Regions from separate parts of the Planococcus sp. MB-3u-03 genome, predicted to be linked through region 3. Evidence: riboswitches for the same ligand, from Rfam matches in the RefSeq annotation. Region 3 holds a riboswitch; each other region holds the start of a gene.
What was found. Region 3 has a riboswitch for lysine ahead of CW734_RS08250 (aspartate kinase). Riboswitches for the same ligand answer to the same signal wherever they lie in the genome.

Region 1 (2,268 bases), 190 kb from region 3:
TGATTTTTCTGTCGTGGTCGCTAATTTATTCGACTTAGACGGCAAGCAGCCAGAATGGGCAAGCCCGAATCAGATCATCGTAACGAATGATGGCACGAAAATCGGGCTCATCGCTGCAACTGCAGAATTCACCCCGTTTTACCGCCGCCTCGGTTGGCAAGTGACGAGCGGCAGGGAAGCCATCAAACGGGAAGCGACGGAAATCCGCCAATCGGTCGATTTCCTTATCTGCATGTCCCATCTCGGCATTCGGGAAGATGAACTGTTGGCAGCGGAATGCCCCGAACTCGACATCATTTTGGGGGCTCATACCCACCATCTCTTCCATCAAGGAAAAGAAATCGGCGGGACCTTGCTCGGCGCAGCCGGCAAGTTCGGCTATTACATCGGCCATATTGAAATTGATATAAAGACACGCAAGATGACAGCGGAAGTGATCGAGACCGACCAGTTGCCGGAAGCCGATGAAGGGTTCAATGAATACTTGGTCGGCGTCGGCAAGCAGCAAATGGCTGAGACGGTATTTTTCAACGAACAGCATTTGAAAGCTGAATGGTTCAAGCCCTCTCCTATGGCTGAGCTGTTTGGCGATGCACTGGTCTCGTTCGCCTCGGCAGATTGTGGATTGTTCAATGCCGGCATTTTCATGGAAGATATGCCGCAAGGGGAGATGACGCGCTATGATTTCCACCGCATGCTGCCGCATCCGATCAATCCGTGCGTGATCGATCTCAGCGGCGCGGAGCTGAAGGAAATTTACCTCCAATCCTTGAACGAAGACTGGCCGCAGCTCGAGCTCAAAGGCATGGGCTTTCGGGGAGCGGTGTTCGGCCGAATGATCCATAGCGGAATGGCTATGGACGATCATCAATTGATGGTCGGCGGCAAGCCTGCCGACCCAGATCGCATCTACCGGCTGGCGACGCTTGACCTGTTTACATTTGGCTATTTTTCCCGGCATTGAAGCGTGCGCCGAAAAGCTATTTCATGCCTGAGTTCCTGCGTGACGTCTTTGGTGATTATTTTCGCATGAAAACTGTTAAATAGAAGGAACATTCAAAATGGACTGTTAGTTGATTTCAAGTGCTTTTGGGCTATGCTTTTTATGAATTAGATATCGATGGGTAGAGGCTGCAGCCTTCATCAGTAGAATGTGCGAGTTTGACCGCGTAGACCGCATTCGAAAGGGAAGCTTGCCGAAATTACCGTCTCCGGGTCAAGGGCGGCGATTGGGGACATTTCGAACAGGAATGCCACTGTCATTTGCAGTTAACTGCGGATGGAGAGCTACAGGGTTGTTTGATGCTTGTGCACACAGACGAATTGTAGGAAGCCGGTTTATCCATTGGATAAGCCGGCTTTTTGGTCTAAGCCTTACCATCAAAATGAATAGGAGGAAATCTAATTATGGAAAATACAATCTTTTCGATTCTGCCGCCGATTATCGCGATTGCGATGGTGCTGTTGACGCGTCGTGTATTGCTGTCGCTCGGCGTCGGCATCGTAGCGGCTGCGCTTATCCTGACATCGTTTGCCCCGGTTGAGGCAGTGAATGAATTATTCACTTCGTTTGCGGTGATCTTTTGGAACGAAGGCTTTAACGCTTACAATGTCTTCATCATCTTGTTCTTATTGCTGCTAGGGGTCATTACAGCATTCGTCAGCCTGTCTGGAGGCAGCCATGCGTTTGCCGATTGGGCATCTGCGCGCGTGAAAACACGCCGCGGGGCGAAGTTGGTTACCGTATTTCTTGGCATTTTGATTTTCATTGATGATTATTTCAATGCATTGGCCGTTGGGCAAGTTGCACGGCCGATTACGGACCGCTATAAAGTATCATGTGCAAAACTAGCTTATTTCATCGATTCCACTGCTGCACCAATTTGTGTCGTGTCTCCCGTATCCAGCTGGGGAGCTGCGATCATCGGCATCATCGGGACGATCCTGGCTGGACAGACCTTCCTGGATTATTCTGCCCTGGAAGCGTTCCTATGGATGGCACCGATGAACTTCTACGTCATCGCGGCACTTGCCATCGTGTTCTTCGTCGCAATCCGTGATGTGGATTTCGGGGAAATGAAAAAACATGAACGCCTGGCAATTACAGAAGGCCAGTTGTTCAATCCAAATAAAGTGATTCCTGGGGAAATGAAAGAAGATTTCCCGAGCCATTCACACGGCCGCGTCCGCGATTTGCTCTTGCCGATCTTGTTATTGATCGTCGGAACGGTCGCAGCGATGATGTGGACGGGTTATGTAAATGCCGAT
Region 2 (2,268 bases), 1.5 Mb from region 3:
CATCGCCGAGTATCGCTCCTGGGTCGCCCCCGAGAAACGTGATCAACAGGACAATCAGCAAGCCGCCGATCCCGCCGCCGGCAAGAACCGGCCCGCCAACACCGCGCCCTCTCCTGTCTTCTACATTCCTGCTGCCCGCTCGTCCTTTCCATTTCATAACCGAAACCCTCTTTCCGCATTCATTTTTATAAAGCTATACCCGTTTCACCGGAAACTTTAATCCCATCTCGGCAAGCGGTAGACCAAAAATCGTTCGCGCGGATCTTCCGCTTCAACTGGAAGCTCAATGTCACCGGTCAATTCAAAAGCGGTGCGGCGTTCGAGGAAATCGGTATACTCGAGTGCGGGATAAAATAAAATTACTTCGACTTCCCGGGGATGATCGGCTACTGATGCCAAAATCTTATCTATTACCGTCATGAACACCGGATCGGAAAACGGATTGAAAAAATAAAACCAGCGATCTTCCGGATGGATTTCATAATCCTGTGCGTAGCCGTTGATGAATTCGATGTCCGCCTTCCCCTTAAAGCGCTGTAAATTCCGCAGCGCGGCTTCGTGCAGCGATGGGTCGACTTCCACTCCCGCTGACGGCGTCCCGAATACACGATGCGCAAAAAAGTTCAAGCGTCCTTTGCCGCTGCCGAAATCGACCAGCCTGCCGCTGCCCTTAAGCGGATGCGCCTTGAACAATCTATCCAGCCACGCATAGGGCGTCACTTCGAAACGGTGCTCATGCATCGACGCATTAAAGCCCATTTGTTCGCCACCGGTTTGGATATTCAATTGCCGGTCCATTTGATGATCGTCCATCTGATTGCCTCCTTTTATCCAGTGAGATCAATTAAAGCCGCAGCTTACTATTCCCACATTTTGCAAAATAAAAAATGCTTTTTCTCTTGCCATTCCCATTTCTTTCTGTTATATTACAGCTAATTCAATAATTTCTTGCTTCCTTAGCGGAGCGAGGATAGAGGCGCAAAAACCATCAGTACGCAATCCGAGGAGTATGAGCTCTTAGGACGATTGCCGAAAGGGGGATTTGCCGAAGCGGCAGGATGCTCATATTCCTGTGCGCTGGTTCTGCACTGAAGAAGTGCCGGACTGTCATATAGGAAACTATATGGAGGGCTATCTGACGAACAGGAACGATTGGTAAACATTGTTTCTAACGGCAGCAACGGGCCCCCGTTGCTGCCTTTTTGTTTACTCCGGACCGGCCCCCACCTCTAACTTTTGAAAAAAACTTAGAAAAGGGTGTGTTCTCTATGAAATTCGGTCAAGTGATCACTGCGATGGCGACGCCATTCGACTCAGACGGTGAAATCGATTTTCAGGCAACAACAAATCTCGTGGAATATCTAATCAATAACGGTTCGGACGGCATCGTCGTCGCCGGGACGACCGGCGAATCGCCGACTTTGTCGACAGACGAAAAAGTGGCGCTGTTCGTCCATGTCGTCACCGTAGCAGACGGGCGCGCGAAAATCATCGCGGGCACCGGCTCAAACAACACGCGCGCATCGGTCGCCTTGACCCAGCAGGCAGAGCAAGCGGGCGTCGATGGCATCATGCTCGTCACTCCTTACTATAACAAACCCTCACAGGAAGGCATGTACCGCCATTTTGAAGCGATCGCAAACGCGACGACGCTTCCGGTCATGCTCTATAATATTCCGGGCCGCAGCGTCGTCAATCTATCGGTCGATACCATCGTCCGCCTATCGCTTATCGACAATATCACCTGCGTGAAAGAAGCAAGCGGCGATTTAGATGCCGCTTCTGAAATCATCGAACGCACAAGCGGCGACTTTGCCGTCTACAGCGGCGATGACAGCCTGACCTTGCCGATGCTTTCTATCGGCGGAACAGGCATCGTCTCGGTCGCATCGCATATCATCGGCAATGAAATGCAGGAGATGGTTAAATTGTTCCGCACAGGCGATACAGCTGGAGCCGCCGCGCTTCACCGCAAATTGCTGCCGACGATGAAAGCTTTGTTCGCAGCACCGAGCCCGAGCCCGGTCAAAGCGGCACTCAACCTATCGGGTGTCCCGGTTGGCGGCGTGCGCTTGCCGATGCTCGCTTTAACAGAAGAAGAAACCGCCACTTTGCAGCAATTCCTGCCGTCCGCTAAACAGGACGCGGTCACCAATTAAAAAAAGCTTCGCAGATCCGTTTTAGGGTCCGCGAAGCTTTTTTTAGTTATAGACGTTTTCCAAGGCACGCTTCAAGCTGCCTCCGATGTTCAATGTCCGCACATCCACA
Region 3 (2,268 bases):
GCGTGCAAGTTTTTTTCGTGCGCCAAGGAAAGCTGATCGAGCGCGAAGTCTCGATGTTCCCGTTATACCGGGATCCTGAAGAAGAATTTTTGACATTCCTCGGCCAGTTCTATGAAAAGCCGGATCATATCAAACCGAATGAAATCCTGCTGCAGGAAGCGGAAGATGAAGAATTCCTGAAAGAATGGCTCGGCGCGAAAGTGCTTGTCCCGCAGCGCGGCAAGAAGAAAGATTTGGTGCTGCTTGCGCGCAAGAATGCGGAAATCGCCATCAAGGAGAAATTCCAATTGCTAGAGCGCCAGGAAGAACGGACAGTCGGTGCGTGCAATGAACTCGGCGAAGCGATGAACATCCACACGCCGCTGCGTATCGAAGCGTTCGATAACTCCCATATCCAAGGTGCGGACGCGGTGTCGGCGATGGTCGTCTTTATTGACGGCAAACCATCGAAGAAAGATTACCGGAAGTACAAACCCGCTCCGCTCAGAAGCCCGATGATTATGCGGCGATGCGTGAAGTAGTCCGCAGACGCTACAGCCGCGTGTTGAAGGACGGCTTGCCGCTGCCCGACTTGATCATCATCGATGGGGCAAAGGCCAAATCGAATCGGCGCGTGAAATCATCGAAGACGAACTCGGACTCGATATCCCGATTGCAGGGCTTGCAAAAGATGCCAAGCACCAAACGTCTCAGCTTTTGTACGGCAACCCCGTCGAAATGGTGGAACTCAAGCGGACTAGTGAAGCGTTTTATTTATTGCAGCGCATCCAAGACGAAGTCCACCGCTTTGTCATCACGTTCCACCGCCAATTGCGCGGCAAGAATTCGATTCAGTCTGCGCTCGACGGTTTGCAAGGTGTCGGCCCGAAACGCAAGCAGCAATTGCTGAAGCATTTCGGTTCCGTGCGAAAAATCAAGGAAGCGAACGCCGGAGAGATCCAGCAGGCCGGCATTCCCGAGAAACTGGCCATGGAAATTGAACGGCATTTCAAAGAACAGCCGTTGCAACAGGAATAACTTCGTGGTATTGTAATAACACAATTGAATCACTTGTAAAAAGTGATGATAGAGGAGCGGACGTCAATAGTAAGCATTCCGAGATTTGCAGAATCTGTGAAGGATGCCAAAAGGGACGCTCGCCGAAGTTTACGGCGCACTGCTTGCGCGTATGCTGGTCCTGCATTTAAGAGATGCAGGGCTGTCAGAGTTTGACTCTGGAGGGCTATCTCACATGGACGTTTGAAATCGTACATGAGAAGAGAGGTAGCTTGCCGGGCAATCGGCGAGTTGCCTCTTTTTTATTGAGGGCCACTTATCTTAAGTGGGAGTGGAGAAAATGACAACAATTGTAATGAAATTTGGGGGGACGTCAGTGGCGTCTCCGGAGAAAATCGTCGGCGTGGCAAGACGTGCCATCCGGGAAAAACAACAAGGCAAGCGTGTCGTCATCGTTGTCTCGGCAATGGGCAAAACGACAGACACGCTGCTTGGCCTTGCGGGAGAGATTTCCGCTGAGCCGCCAAAGCGTGAAATGGACATGCTGCTGGCGACAGGTGAACAAGTGACCATTTCCCTTTTGGCGATGGCGTTCAAAAAACTCGGCCACGATGCATTGAGTTTCACAGGCTGGCAGGCGGGCATCGAAACGGAATCCGTTCCGCGCAATGCGCGCATCGAAACAATCCATACCCAGCGTTTGGAGGAGGCACTTGACCTCGGCTTGTTCTGCGTGGTCGCAGGATTCCAGGGCGTCGACAAGAGCGGCAACATCACGACGCTTGGCCGCGGCGGATCCGATACGACCGCTGTAGCGCTGGCGGCGGCGCTTGGTGCTGAAAAATGCGAGATCTACACAGATGTTGACGGAGTTTACACGTCCGACCCGCGTTATGTCACAGGCGCACGCAAACTTGAACAGATTTCATACGACGAAATGCTCGAACTGGCCAATCTCGGAGCGGGAGTCCTTCATCCGCGCGCCGTGGAATTCGCCAAGAATAACCAAGTGCCCCTCTCTGTAAGGGCCAGCTACTCGGATGAACCGGGAACTATCATACAAGAGGTGATCACTGTGGAAAAAAATCTAATCGTGCGCGGTGTGGCATTCGAAAAAGACATCGCCCGCATCACTGTCAGCTATACGAAGCCATTTAACGGGTCGCTTGCCAACATCTTCACGACTCTGGCGGATCATTTGATCGATGTCGACATCATCGTTCAAAGCATCAGTGAGGAATTTCCTCCGTCGGTCTCCTTCTCGATCAAAGA

Region 1: it holds a riboswitch for lysine, as region 3 does, so the genes downstream of both, CW734_RS07250 (Na+/H+ antiporter NhaC family protein) here and CW734_RS08250 (aspartate kinase) in region 3, are expected to answer to the same signal.
Region 2: it holds a riboswitch for lysine, as region 3 does, so the genes downstream of both, dapA (4-hydroxy-tetrahydrodipicolinate synthase) here and CW734_RS08250 (aspartate kinase) in region 3, are expected to answer to the same signal.

What each region holds. Positions count from the first base shown of each region.
Region 1 covers NZ_CP025135.1:1,202,872-1,205,139, forward strand. The annotation lists gene CW734_RS07245 (bifunctional metallophosphatase/5'-nucleotidase) at 1-964, shown strand, start outside; lysine riboswitch at 1,118-1,298, shown strand; gene CW734_RS07250 (Na+/H+ antiporter NhaC family protein) at 1,408-2,268, shown strand, end outside.
Region 2 covers NZ_CP025135.1:2,938,975-2,941,242, forward strand. The annotation lists gene ypfJ (KPN_02809 family neutral zinc metallopeptidase) at 1-157, opposite strand, end outside; gene CW734_RS15920 (class I SAM-dependent methyltransferase) at 217-813, opposite strand; lysine riboswitch at 964-1,142, shown strand; gene dapA (4-hydroxy-tetrahydrodipicolinate synthase) at 1,269-2,159, shown strand; gene CW734_RS15930 (STAS domain-containing protein) at 2,202-2,268, opposite strand, start outside.
Region 3 covers NZ_CP025135.1:1,389,256-1,391,523, forward strand. The annotation lists partial or broken gene uvrC (excinuclease ABC subunit UvrC) at 1-1,017, shown strand, start outside; lysine riboswitch at 1,059-1,233, shown strand; gene CW734_RS08250 (aspartate kinase) at 1,337-2,268, shown strand, end outside.